One region of the Bradyrhizobium ingae genome, then DNA from elsewhere that is predicted to be linked to it. Evidence: riboswitches for the same ligand, from Rfam matches in the RefSeq annotation. Region 1 holds a riboswitch; each other region holds the start of a gene.
The links. Region 1 has a riboswitch for cobalamin ahead of metE (5-methyltetrahydropteroyltriglutamate--homocysteine S-methyltransferase). Riboswitches for the same ligand answer to the same signal wherever they lie in the genome.
Positions count from the first base shown of each region.

Region 2: linked by a shared signal. The riboswitch ahead of ACV1FX_RS06070 (TonB-dependent receptor) and the one ahead of metE (5-methyltetrahydropteroyltriglutamate--homocysteine S-methyltransferase) in region 1 are both predicted to bind cobalamin.
Region 3: linked by a shared signal. The riboswitch ahead of ACV1FX_RS05990 (DUF1636 family protein) and the one ahead of metE (5-methyltetrahydropteroyltriglutamate--homocysteine S-methyltransferase) in region 1 are both predicted to bind cobalamin.

Region 1 is NZ_JBVUBB010000001.1:361,819-366,138, reverse strand. It holds gene prpC (bifunctional 2-methylcitrate synthase/citrate synthase) at 1-815, shown strand, start outside; gene prpB (methylisocitrate lyase) at 826-1,749, shown strand; cobalamin riboswitch at 1,783-2,007, shown strand; gene metE (5-methyltetrahydropteroyltriglutamate--homocysteine S-methyltransferase) at 2,110-4,320, shown strand, end outside.
Region 2 is NZ_JBVUBB010000003.1:223,463-227,782, forward strand. It holds gene cobT (nicotinate-nucleotide--dimethylbenzimidazole phosphoribosyltransferase) at 1-769, shown strand, start outside; gene ACV1FX_RS06065 (histidine phosphatase family protein) at 773-1,345, opposite strand; cobalamin riboswitch at 1,434-1,633, shown strand; gene ACV1FX_RS06070 (TonB-dependent receptor) at 1,751-4,111, shown strand; gene ACV1FX_RS06075 (PepSY domain-containing protein) at 4,124-4,320, shown strand, end outside.
Region 3 is NZ_JBVUBB010000003.1:207,051-211,370, reverse strand. It holds gene cobN (cobaltochelatase subunit CobN) at 1-560, opposite strand, end outside; gene cobW (cobalamin biosynthesis protein CobW) at 560-1,609, opposite strand; gene ACV1FX_RS05990 (DUF1636 family protein) at 1,606-1,980, opposite strand; cobalamin riboswitch at 2,074-2,292, opposite strand; gene cobO (cob(I)yrinic acid a,c-diamide adenosyltransferase) at 2,333-2,968, shown strand; gene ACV1FX_RS05980 (cobyric acid synthase) at 2,979-4,320, shown strand, end outside.

The DNA.
Region 1 (4,320 bases):
ACCATCCCGGCGCCCGCGACATCGCCGATCGCCTGATGGCGTCACTCGGCTCGATGCTGCTCTACTGGCATCATTTCGCCCAGAACGGCCGCCGTGTCGAGGTCGAGACCAACGATGACACCATCGGCGGGCACTTCCTGCATCTCTTGCACGGCCGCAAGCCGTCGGACTCCGATATCCGCGCTATGCACACTTCGCTCAACCTCTACGCGGAGCACGAATTCAACGCTTCGACCTTCACCGCCCGTTCGATCGCCGGCACCGGCGCCGATATGTATTCGGCGATAACGGGGGGAATCGGTGCGCTGCGCGGGCCGAAGCATGGCGGCGCCAACGAGGTCGCCTTCGAGGTGCAGAAGCGCTATGGTGACGTGGACGAAGCCGATGCAGACATCCGCCACCGCGTCGCCGCCAAGGAGGTCGTGATCGGGTTCGGCCACCCCGTCTATACGATCGCCGACCCCCGTAACAAGGTGATCAAGGAGGTCGCGCGCCGCCTGTCGCGCGAGGCCGGTTCGATGAAGATGTTCGAGATCGCCGACCGGATCGAAGCCGTGATGGCGGAAACCAAGAAGATGTTCGCAAATCTCGACTGGTTCAGCGCGGTATCCTATCACATGATGGGCGTGCCGACGGCGATGTTCACGCCGCTGTTCGTTATCGCTCGCACGTCGGGATGGGCTGCACATATCATCGAGCAGCGCATCGACAACAAGATCATCCGCCCGTCGGCGAACTACGTCGGCCCGGAGAATCTGACCTTCGTGCCGCTTGCACAACGCAATGGATCGCGCTCGTCGGTTCGCGCCGCCTGAGGAACAACGGATGCCCTATCTCGTCGCCGCCGATCTGCCGCAAGAGCCCGCTGGTCTTTGCTTCCGCGAGCTCTTGAAGCAGCCCGGCATCCTGAAGCTTCCCGGCGCTCACAACGGCATGGCGGCGCTCCAGGCCAAGGCGGCCGGCTTCGAGGCGTTGTACCTCTCGGGCGCAGCCATGACGGCCTCGATGGGCCTGCCCGATCTCGGCATCATCACCGTGGATGAAGTCGCCTTCTTCATCCGCCAGATCGTCCGCGCATCGGGCCTGCCCCTTCTCGTCGATGCTGACACCGGCTACGGCGAAGCCCTCAACGTCATGCATGCCACGCGCGTGTTCGAGGATGCCGGCGCGGCCGCGCTTCACCTCGAAGACCAGATCCTGCCGAAGAAGTGCGGGCACCTGAATGACAAGAAGATTGCGGATGCAAACGACATGGCGGCAAAGGTTGCTGCCGCCGCGAAGGGCCGCCGCAATCTCGTGATCATCGCCCGCACCGATGCTGCCGCAAGCGAGGGCCTCGACGGCGCGGTTGCGCGTGCCAAGCTCTACATGGAAGCAGGCGCCGATGCGATCTTCCCCGAAGCGCTCAACACCGCCGAGATGTTCCGCGCCTTTGCCCAGCGCATGCCGGGCGTGCCCCTGCTCGCCAACATGACCGAATTCGGCAAGACCCCGTTCTTCACCGCCGCCGAGTTCGAGGCGATGGGCTACGCGATGATAATCTGGCCCGTGTCGTCGCTGCGCGTGGCGAACAAGGCTCAGGCAGAACTTTATGCTGCAATTGCGCGTGATGGCGGCACGCATAAGCTGGTCGACCGCATGCAGACGCGCGCGGAACTCTACGCGACGATCGGATTACACAATTACGAAGCTTTGGATTCTTCGATCGTCCAGACAATCGTTCCGTGCGGTATGCCACAGCGCAAGTGAACGGCGGGAGGTTGACGGAACCCCACCGTTGCAGCTAATCGGAGATGTCGAGGTTCTCCGGGTCCCACTTGATCCGGAGCTAAGAGGGAAGCCGGTGCGCTCCCGGTCCATTCGGACTGATGCAATGCCGGCGCTGCCCCCGCAACTGTAAGCGGTGAGCCCGCATCCAAAAGTGTCACTGAAGCGCATGCTTCGGGAAGGCCAGGATGCAGGCGATGACCCGCGAGCCAGGAGACCTGCCCCGACAACATAATCGTCCACGGGCGGGGTGTCCCGGTGGTACGCCAAGCAGCTGCCGCATCACGGCTGCACTGCCTGCGTCCGCCATGGCCTTTGCCCCCACCACAAGGGGTTAAAGCTATGACTTCTCTTTCACTTCCTGTCGCAACACTCGGCACGCCCCGCATTGGGCCACGCCGCGAACTCAAGCTTGCCCTCGAAGGCTTCTGGGCCGGCAAGATCACCGAGAAACAGCTTCTCGAAACCGCAGCCGGGCTTCGTGCCGCCAACTGGGCGCGCCAGAAATCGCTCGGCGCGACCATCATCCCGTCGAACGATTTCTCGCTCTACGACCAGGTGCTCGACACCAGCGTCATGGTCGGTGCCATCCCCGACGCCTATGGCTGGAAGGGCGGCCCGGTCTCGCTCAAGACCTATTTCGCGATGGCGCGCGGTTCACAGGGCGACACTCACGATGCAAGCTGTGGTCACGCCCATCACGGTCACGGCGCGACTGCGCAGGAAATGACCAAGTGGTTCGACACCAACTACCACTACATGGTCCCGGAATTCCACAAGGGCCAGACCTTCAAGCTCTCCTCGCGCAAGGTGATCGAGGAATACGATGAAGCGAAGGCGCTCGGCTATCAGACCCGCCCGGTGCTGGTCGGTCCCGTCACCTTCCTGAAGCTCGGCAAGAGCCATGACATGGCCGTCGATCCGGTCTCGCTGCTCGACGGCCTGCTGCCGGTCTATGTCGAGGTACTCCAGGAACTGGCTAAGCGCGGCGCAGAATGGGTCCAGATCGATGAGCCGTGCCTGGTTCTCGATCTCAAAGAGACCGAGCAGAACGCGCTGCAGCGTGCCTATGCGCGCTTCGCCAAGGACGTCCCCGGCATCAAGATCATGCTCGCCACCTATTTCGGTGCGATCGGCGACAATCTGTCGACGGCACTCGCACTGCCCGTCGCCGGTTTGCACATCGATCTCATCCGCGCGCCTCAGCAGCTCAGCGAGGTCGAGTCCGGTGCCCGCAAGGACCTCGTGATTTCGCTCGGCGTCATCGACGGCCGCAACGTCTGGCGTTCCAACCTGTCGGCGCTGGTCGAACGGTACAAGCCGGTCATTGCAAAGCTCGGCATGGGCCGTATGCAGATCGCCCCCTGCTGCTCGCTGCTGCATACGCCGATCGATCTCGAGCTCGAGACGGGTCTCGACCCTGATGTGAAGAGCTGGCTTGCCTTCTCCGTGCAGAAGATCGCCGAGCTCTCCACGCTGGCGAAGGCACTCGCGGGTGACACGAGTGTCGCCGCGGACGCTCTTGCCGCCTCCGATGAGGCCGCGAAAGCCCGCCAGACCTCGCCGAAGATCCACGATGCGGCCGTTGCCAAGCGCATGGCGGCAATCGACGACGCCATGCGCCGTCGCACAAGCGCCTTTGCAAACCGCGCAGAGGTTCAGCGCAAGCGCTTCGGCCTGCCCGCATTCCCGACGACGACGATCGGCTCGTTCCCGCAGACCGCTGACGTCCGCAATGCCCGCGCCGCCCATGCCAAGGGTAAGCTGACCGACGCCCAGTACGAGCAGTTCCTCAGGGAGGAAACCGCCCGCACTGTGCGCTGGCAGGAAGAAATCGGCCTCGACGTACTCGTCCACGGCGAGTTCGAGCGCAACGACATGGTGCAGTATTTCGGCGAGCAGCTCTCCGGCTTCGTCTTCACCCAGTACGGCTGGGTGCAGTCCTACGGTTCGCGCTACGTCCGTCCGCCGATCCTGTTCGGCGACGTCTCGCGGCCGAAGCCGATGACAGTCGAATGGTGGTGCTATTCGCAGTCGCTGACCAAGAAGCCGATGAAGGCGATGCTCACGGGTCCCGTCACGATCCTGAACTGGTCGTTCGTCCGCGACGATCTTCCGCGCAGTGAAGCCTGCCGGCAGATCGCGCTCGCGATCCGCGACGAAGTCACTGACCTCGAAAAGGCAGGAGCGACCATGATCCAGATCGACGAAGCCGCGCTTCGCGAGGGTCTGCCGCTGCGTCACTCCGAGTGGAAGACCTATCTCGACTGGGCCGTGGAGAGTTTCCGCATCTGCTCGACCGGCGTTGTCGATGCCACTCAGATCCACACCCACATGTGCTACTCGGAGTTCAACGCCATCATCGACGCGATTGCGGCGATGGACGCCGACGTCATATCGATCGAGACGTCGCGGTCGAAGATGGAGCTGCTAGACGCCTTCACCGGCTTCAAATATCCGAACGACATCGGACCCGGCGTCTACGACATCCACTCGCCGCGAGTCCCGGAGACGGGCGAGATGAAGGATCTCATCACGCTGGCCCGGAAGCGG
Region 2 (4,320 bases), on a different contig from region 1:
GATCTCGGTGCTGGCGCGTGAACTGGGTTCGAGCCTCGAGGTCGTCGACGCCGGCTCACTGGCGCAGTCGGAGGTCGCGGGGATCGTCGCGGACAAGCCGCGCTGCGGCACCCGCGATTTCAGCGTGGAAGCCGCGCTTGAGCCGGCGGAACTGGCATTTGCGTTCGAATGCGGGCAGCGCGCGGTGGCGCGTGCGGCGGCGAAGCAGCCCGATCTCCTCATCCTCGGCGAGATGGGAATCGGCAACACCACGGCCTCGGCAGCGATCGCGGCAAGCCTGCTGGGTGTGAGCGCCGACGAAATCGCAGGCAGCGGCACCGGTGTCGATGCTGCGGGTCGCGCACACAAGGCGCGCGTGATCGATGCTGCGCTCGTGCGGCATGGCCTGACGAAGGCGGCGTCCGCGGAGGAGGTCCTGCGTACGGTCGGCGGCCTTGAAATCGCGGCGATCTGCGGCGCGATCATCGCGGCCGCGCAGCGGCGTATCCCAACGCTGATCGACGGCTTCATCGTGTCGGTTGCTGCGCTGGCGGCCGCGCGCCTCAATCCGTCATGTCAGCCGTTCCTGCTGCCATCGCATCAGTCGGCGGAGCAGGGGCATCGCCTGGTGCTTCGTGCCCTGAACGTTCAGCCGCTGGTCAGCCTCGATCTCCGGCTCGGGGAGGGATCAGGCGCGGCGATCGCGCTGCCGCTGGTGCGGCTTGCTTGCGCTCTGCACAATGGCATGGCGACGTTCGCGCAGGCCAATGTTCCGGACCGCCCGGCGTGAGACTCAAGCGATCGTCTGATTGACCGAGACGACGCGCCAGCCATCCGACAGCCGGTCGATGCGGGTGAGCGAGAGCGGATCGATCGCAAAACGCAGGGCCGCTTGTGGTGCGAGGTCGAGCGCGATGCATAGGGCAGAGCGGATGGTGCCGGAATGGACGATGAGGATCGCTGATCCTCCTTCGATACGGTGAAGGCCTTCGCGCGTTTTGGCGATTTGGTCTTCAAAGCTTTCGCCGCCTGGGGGCTTCGAGCCGGCCGGATCGGCCCAGAACTTTGCATAGGCCGCGCCGCCCGCGGCAGCGAGTTCATCGTGACGTCGTCCGCTCCATTCGCCAAAATCCTGCTCGCTGAAGGCGGGCACGCAGACCGGCTCAAGCCCGAGCGCGCGTGCCGTTTCGAGGGTCCGCCGGGCCGGGCTCGCGTAGCTCGCGGCCCCCGCCGGCAGATGCCGTCGCAGAGCGTCCAGTCGCGTCCGGTCGCTGAGATCGGCCGGCGCGTCCATGGCGTGGATCGTCCCTGCGATGCCATCGACAACGGCGTGTCTTACGAGCCAGAGGAAGGTGTCCCCTTCCATTCAACGTCTCCAACGATACTTGCAAAGGATATTTGCGCTGCTGCGACAAGAACGCCGCAGCTTCCACATTGACTCTCTCTTGCTCTTAATCATAGATGCTCGTGACGGTTTCCCCATCCGGGGATGAAAAGGGAATGCGGTGCGGGGAGTTTCCCCAATGCCGTAGCTGCCCCCGCAACTGTAAGCGGAGAATCCTTCGTCACAAGCCACTGGGCTCTCGGTCCCGGGAAGGCGGCGAAGAGGTCATGACCCGCGAGCCAGGAGACCTGCCGTCAGCCGTGGTCACACGCGAAGATGTCGGTCGGGGAGTACAGACATTTGGCTTAGCCGGAGGCGGGAAATGCGCTGAAGGTTGAGACTTGGTTCGCTGTGACGTGCCACTGACGTCATACCGAGGCCCGAACCATGTCTTCTGCCCGTACCGGCAATTTGCCCAAATTCCTGCGCGCGTCCGGCATTCTCACCCCGTTTATCTTCGTCGATGTTTCCGCAGCCGTTGCGCAGCAAGCCCGCGAGCAATTGCCGCCCGTCGAGGTTCGCCAGATCGACCAGAACCGCAAGCCAGCCAAGCCGAACAGACGCGATGAGCGGAGCGCCCGGCGACCGGCGCCGAACCGAGCGGCGACCGCCACGACCACGCAAAAGCAGGCCGTTCAGAACGTGACACAGACCCCACTGAACACGAACGCGGTGGCCGCAAGCGCTTCACGCCTGGGACTGACCGCGCGCGAGGTGCCCGCGACCGTGGAGGTGATCTCGGCAGAGACGATCCGCGAGCAGGGCTACCGCACCGTTTCGGACGTCGCTCAGGGTGCCGTCGGCGTTACTGCCGGAGACAATCCGGCCGAGCCCTCAGCCTTCTCGATGCGCGGCTTCACCAACAGCCAGATCAACACCCTCTACAACGGCATCAAGATCGGCCCACAGAACATGACCTCCCGCGTCATGGACACGGCCAATCTTGAGGCGATCGAATTTCTGAAAGGGCCTGCCTCGCTGATGTCAGGCGAGGGCGCCAGCGGCGGCGCGATCAATTTCGTGACCAAGCAGCCGCACACCGGGCCGGTGCAGAACGAGGCGTTCTTCGCCTACGACTCGCTGAACTCGTTCCGCACCTATTACGGCTCCGGTGGCAGCACCAATGTGCAGGGCCTGGACTACCGGTTCGACGTCAGCCGCTCCTCGCTCAACGGCTTTGCCGACGACACCAATACCAAGACGCTCGACGTCTCTAGCCAGCTCAACTATCGCATCTCGGACAATCTCAAGATCTGGGGCGCGATCGAGTACCGGGAGGACCGCTCGAAGGCCTATTGGGGTGCGCCGCTGGTGCCGATTGCTTTCAGCGGTTCGCACGCGACGACGGGGATCGTTTCGGGCACTTATGTCTCGAGCAGCGGGACCAATCTTGGCCCCATCACGATCGACGATCGTACCTTCAACACCAACTACAACGTTCTCGATAATCGCAATGTGGCGCAGGAAGTGTGGCTGCGCGGCGGCTTCGAACTCAAGCTCGCGCCGGACCTGACCTTGAAGAGCCAAGCCTATGGCTATGGCGCGGAGCGCTCGTGGTTCAACAACGAGGTGGAGGCCTTCAACTCTGTTTCGAACCAAGTCGATCGCGGCCGCTTTTACGTTGCACATAGCCAGCGGTTGTTTGGCAACATTACCGATCTAACCTGGGATGCGAATATCGCAGGCTTCGACAACCGCCTTGTCACAACGCTTGCCGCAAGCGATCTTGATTTCGTCAGACCCGGCGCGGCCAACGCCGACTTTCCCCACGATTCCGTCACGCTCGTCGATCCCGTGCGTGGCTATTATGGCCCCCTCACGATTCAGCAGCAAACGGCGCGGATCAACAACGAGGCGCTGTCGTTCGAGGACCGGCTGAAGCTGACGCGCAGCTTTGCGCTGGTCGGTGGTCTCCGCGTCGAGCATATAGGGCTCGACCGCAATTCGACCAACGTCAGCGGCCTCGAGAAGGCAGGCTTTCCGTTCACGAAAGACTGGGCGCCGGTGACGGGCCGCATCGGCTACACCTGGGAAGCGGTGCCCGGCCTGACCTTCTTCAGCCAGTACGCGACCGGCGCCGATGTCTCGGCCAACAACGTCTTCCTGCTCGCGCCCACCCAGCCGCTCGACCTGACGACCTCGCGTACCTACGAGACCGGCGTCAAGCATCTGTTCTGGGACAACAGGGCTGAGTGGTCGTTCTCGGCCTACGACATCTTGCGCAAGAACGTCTACGCGGCCGCCGGCGGCATGCAGCTCAATATCGCCGGGCGGCAGGAGTCCAAGGGCGTTGAGCTCGCCGGTGCCGTGCGCGTGACGGATGCCATGCGGCTGTGGGGCAATATCGCCTACGTCGATGCGCGCTATGCCGACTACGATTTCGCCGGTGGCTCGTTCTCCGGAAACACGCCGCCGAATGTGCCGCGCATCGTCGCCAATGCCGGCGCGTCCTATCGCTTCTTTACACCATGGCCGGTGGAGTTCGGCGTCGTCGGACGTCACGTCGGCGATCGCTACAACACCGATGCGAACACCGTGACGCTGAACGCCTACACGATCGCGGACGTCTACGCTTTCGTCGACATCCCGAAGTCGGTGTTCTCCGCCGTCGAGCAGACGCGTCTGACGTTCCGCGTGCGCAACGTCACTGACAAGCGCTATGCGGTCTGGGGCGATCCGTTCTACCCCGATCAGGTCCTGCTGGGCGCACCGCGCACCTACGAGATCTCCGCCGCGTTCAAGTGGTGAGGCACTGATAGCATGCTGGGCGCAATGATCCTGCTGCACCGCTGGCTCGGGATTGCGTTCTGCCTCCTGTTTGCGATGTGGTTCGCAAGCGGGATCGTGATGCACTTCGTTCCGTTTCCCTCGCTGAGTGAAGCGGAACGCTTTGAGGGTCTCGCGCCGTCGGGAAATGTCGGTAGGGCGATCGGGCCGTCGGACGCCGTGGTGGCGAG
Region 3 (4,320 bases), on a different contig from region 1:
ACAACACCGCGCCCCGGCTCGTAGAAACCGATCTCGGGGACCTCGATCTCGCCAACCACCGGCCCCGCATAGAGGCCCGAGGCCAGCGCAAGCTGCGCGATCGCGGCTTGTGCGGCGACCGGCCCGCCCTTGTCGCAGAGCACTTTCAACCGCCTCAGCGTCGAGACCGGCAAGGTCGAGAATGCATCCAGCCGCTCATCGTCGCGGCCATCCGCCGGCAACACGGCAAGCGCGATGCCGCGGTCCTTCGCCAGTTGCTGAAGGGCCGCGAGCCCATAGGCCCAATAGGACTCGCCGCCGATCAGGCGCACCAGAATGCCGCGCGCGTGCAACAGCGTCCGCTCGATATAGGTATCAACCGACAGCGGATGACGCAGCTCGGCGAGATTGGCGAGCCGCAGCGACGGCAGGCTGGCGCACCCTCGCCGCCAGCCGGCAGCGAACGCGGCGAGATCGGAATCCGAGAACGAGAGCACCACGAGATCGGCCGGGTCCTGACCGATGTCCCTTGGCGTCGCGGTCTCTTCGAGACCACGGCTCTCGCGGAAGACGACGTGCATCAGATATCAAGTCCTGGAATACCAAGTCCCGCCTTGATCGCGGTCTCGTCGATATCGCCATGCTCGCCGATCACGACCAGCTTGGATTGTCGCGGACGCACGCCCCAGGGCTGATCGAACTGGTGCCGCACGCGCTCGCCGACCGATTGCAGCAACAGCCGCATCGGTTTGCCCTTGACCGCAATATAGCCCTTTGCGCGCAGCACGTTCTGCTCGCGCGCCAGCCGCTGCACCGAGGCGATCAGCGCCTCGACATCGATGACCTCGGGCAGATCGATCACGACGGAGTTGAAATCATTGTGCTCGTGCTCGTCCTCGCCGTCATGATGCGAGGGGCGCGCGGCGAGATCGTCTTCGGCCGCAGCTTCCAGGCCGAGGATGACGCGTAAGTCCACCGCGCCGTCGACGACCGGCAGCATCGGCACGGGGCGCGGCATCTCGGCCGCTATCGCCGCTTTGGCGACCTCGAGCCCTGCCGCGCCTGCGAGATCGGCCTTGGTGAGCAGCACGATATCGGCGCAGGCGATCTGGTCCTCGAACACCTCCGACAGCGGCGTCTCATGATCGAGATTCTCATCGGCAGCGCGCTGCGCTTCCACGGCATCCGGATCCGGTGCGAAGCGGCCTGCCGCAACGGCCTCGGCGTCGGCGAGCGCAATCACGCCGTCGACCGTGATGCGCGAGCGGATCTCCGGCCAGTCGAACGCTTTCAGCAGCGGCTTCGGCAGCGCCAGCCCCGATGTCTCGATCAGGATGTGATCGGGCCTCACCCGGCGCGCGAGCAGTTGCTCCATCGCCGGAATGAAGTCGTCGGCCACGGTGCAACAGATGCAGCCGTTGGCGAGCTCGACGATGTTTTCCTCCGGACAATTGGCATCTGCGCAGGATTTCAGGATCTCGCCGTCGACGCCTTGGCTGCCGAACTCGTTGACGAGCACCGCGAGCTTCTTGCCGTTGGCATTGGTGATCAGATGCTGGATCAGCGTCGTCTTGCCTGATCCCAGAAAGCCCGTGACGACCGTGACCGGGACTTTTGCGAGCGTGTTCATTCGGCGGCCTCCGGCACGACGGCAATGGGGGGAATGCGCGCAAGCGATTGCTTGCGGAAGATCTCAGGTCGGCTGCGCCATGGCACGATTCCATCGGGCGCGGCCGCGTAAGCCGAAGCGCCTGCGATCACGTCGTTCGCATTGGCATCCGACAGGCGGCCGTAGACATAGGACCATCGGCCGGGCGCAGTGAGCGCCACCGAGCAGCCCTGGCTGCACGCCGACAAGCATTCGACGGGAACCAGGTTGACGCCCGCGGGCACGCCGGCGTCGAGGATCGCGGCGTGCAGCCGCGCGCCCGGCGTGGTTTCACCTTCGCCGAGCGTCTGGCCAGCGCGGCAGGTGATGCAAACATGAAGTGTGACGGCCATCGCCCCTTCCAGGATATCTGCGGGAGGCGATGAGGCGCACGAACCACGCGAAAGATGGTTCGTTTCCCCGTCGCGGAACACCCCGTCCGCCGGTCCAAAACATTCGCGCTGGCAGGTCTCCCGGCTTGCGGAGCAGGGGTTTATCCCTTCGATCCCCGCCTTCCCGATCCCAGGGGATCAGTGGCTTCGGGCATCTCTCCGGTCACGGTCGCGGGGGCGGCTGCTTTTCGAACACGAATCTTGCCGATTCGAGCCCTATCGCATTCCCTCTTCGCCTGTCGTAGGACAGGAACCAACGCTGGCCCACCATTTGCCCATGGCCGCCACTTGTCAAGCCGAAGGACCACGTCCCATGACGCCTGAATCGGATACCCCAGCGGCGGAGGAAGCCGACGCCCGGCATGCTGCGAAAATGGCGAAAATCAAGGTCGCCCGCGACAAGATCATGGCGACCAAGAGCGGTGAAAAGGGACTGATTATCGTCCACACCGGCGCTGGCAAGGGGAAATCCTCCTCGGCCTTCGGCATGATCGTTCGATGTGTCGCGCACGGCCTGCCCTGCGCGGTCGTCCAGTTCATCAAGGGCGCCTGGGATACTGGCGAGCGGCGGCTGCTCACGGGGCACTTTGGCGACCTCTGCCAGTTCCACGCCATGGGTGAAGGCTTTACCTGGGAGACGCAGGACCGCGCCCGCGACATCGCCGCCGCGCGCGCCGCCTGGGAGAAGGCGAAGGAGCTGATATCGGACGAACGCCTGCGCATGGTCGTGCTCGACGAGATCAACATCGCTCTGCGCTATGACTATCTCGATATCGCCGAGGTCGTCGATTTCCTGAAGACGCAGAAGCCGCCGATGACGCATGTCGTCCTCACCGGACGCAACGCCAAGGACGAGTTGATCGAGATCGCCGATCTCGTCACCGAGATGACGCTGGTGAAACATCCGTTCCGCTCCGGCATCAAGGCGCAAGCCGGCGTCGAGTTCTGAGACTTTTGCGATGGCGCGCGCATTGATGATCCAGGGGGCTGGCTCGGACGTGGGCAAGTCGCTCATCGTCGCGGGGCTCGTGCGCGCCGCAAAGCGCCGCGGCCTGGGCGTCCTCCCCTTCAAGCCGCAGAACATGTCGAACAACGCGGCGGTGACCATCGACGGCGGCGAGATCGGCCGCGCCCAGGCGCTCCAGGCGCTCGCGGCCGGCGTCGAGCCACACACCGACATGAATCCCGTGTTGCTCAAGCCCGAGACCGATGTCGGCGCGCAGATCATCGTGCAGGGCAAGCGCATCGCCACCGCACGCGCGCGCGACTACGCGGCGATGAAACCTTCGCTGATGGACGCGGTACTCGAAAGTTTCGAACGCCTCAAGGCGCGCGCCGATCTCGTCCTGGTCGAAGGCGCCGGCAGCCCGGCCGAGGTCAACCTACGCAAGGCCGACATCGCCAATATGGGCTTTGCCCGCAAGGCCGACGTCCCCGTCGTGCTGGTCGGCGACATCGACCGCGGCGGCGTGATCGCGCAACTCGTCGGCATTAAGACCGTGATTGATCCCGACGATGCCGCGATGATCCAGGGGTTCGTCATCAACAAGTTTCGCGGCGATCCCACGCTGTTCGATGATGGCTACCGGCTGATCCAGGAAAAGACAGCCTGGCGCGGCTTTGGCGTGCTGCCCTGGTTCGCGCGCGCTGGCGAACTGCCGGCCGAGGATGCGTTGGGACTGGGCGACGCGCGAAAGCCCGGCCGTTGCAAGATCGCATTCCTGGCGCTGTCGCGGATTGCCAATTTCGACGATCTCGACCCGCTCAAGCTGGAGCCAAACATTGACCTTGTCATGGTCCGTCCCGGCGAAGCGATCCCGGGCGACGCGCGCCTCGTCATCATCCCCGGCTCGAAATCGACGCGCGGCGATCTCGCCTTCCTGCGCGCGCAAGGCTGGGATATCGATCTCCTCGCGCATTACCGCCGCGGCGGTCATGTGCTCGGCGTGTGCGGCGGCTACCAGATGCTCGGGCACAGCGTGGATGATCCCGAGGGCATCGAGGGGCCGGCCGGAGAGACAGCCGGCCTCGGCCTCCTCGATGTGACGACGGTGATGTCGCCGCAAAAGACGCTCACCCGCGTCACTGCACGCCACGCCGCGAGCAGCGAGCCGATCGACGCCTATGAAATTCACATCGGCCGCACCGATGGGCCGGATCGCGCGCGACCGTTCGCCACGCTCGACGGCGCGCCGGAAGGCGCGATCTCCGGCGACGGACGCGTGCACGGCAGCTATCTGCACGGCCTGTTCACGTCGGACGGTTTTCGCAAGGCCTTCCTCGCGCGGCTCGATATTCCCG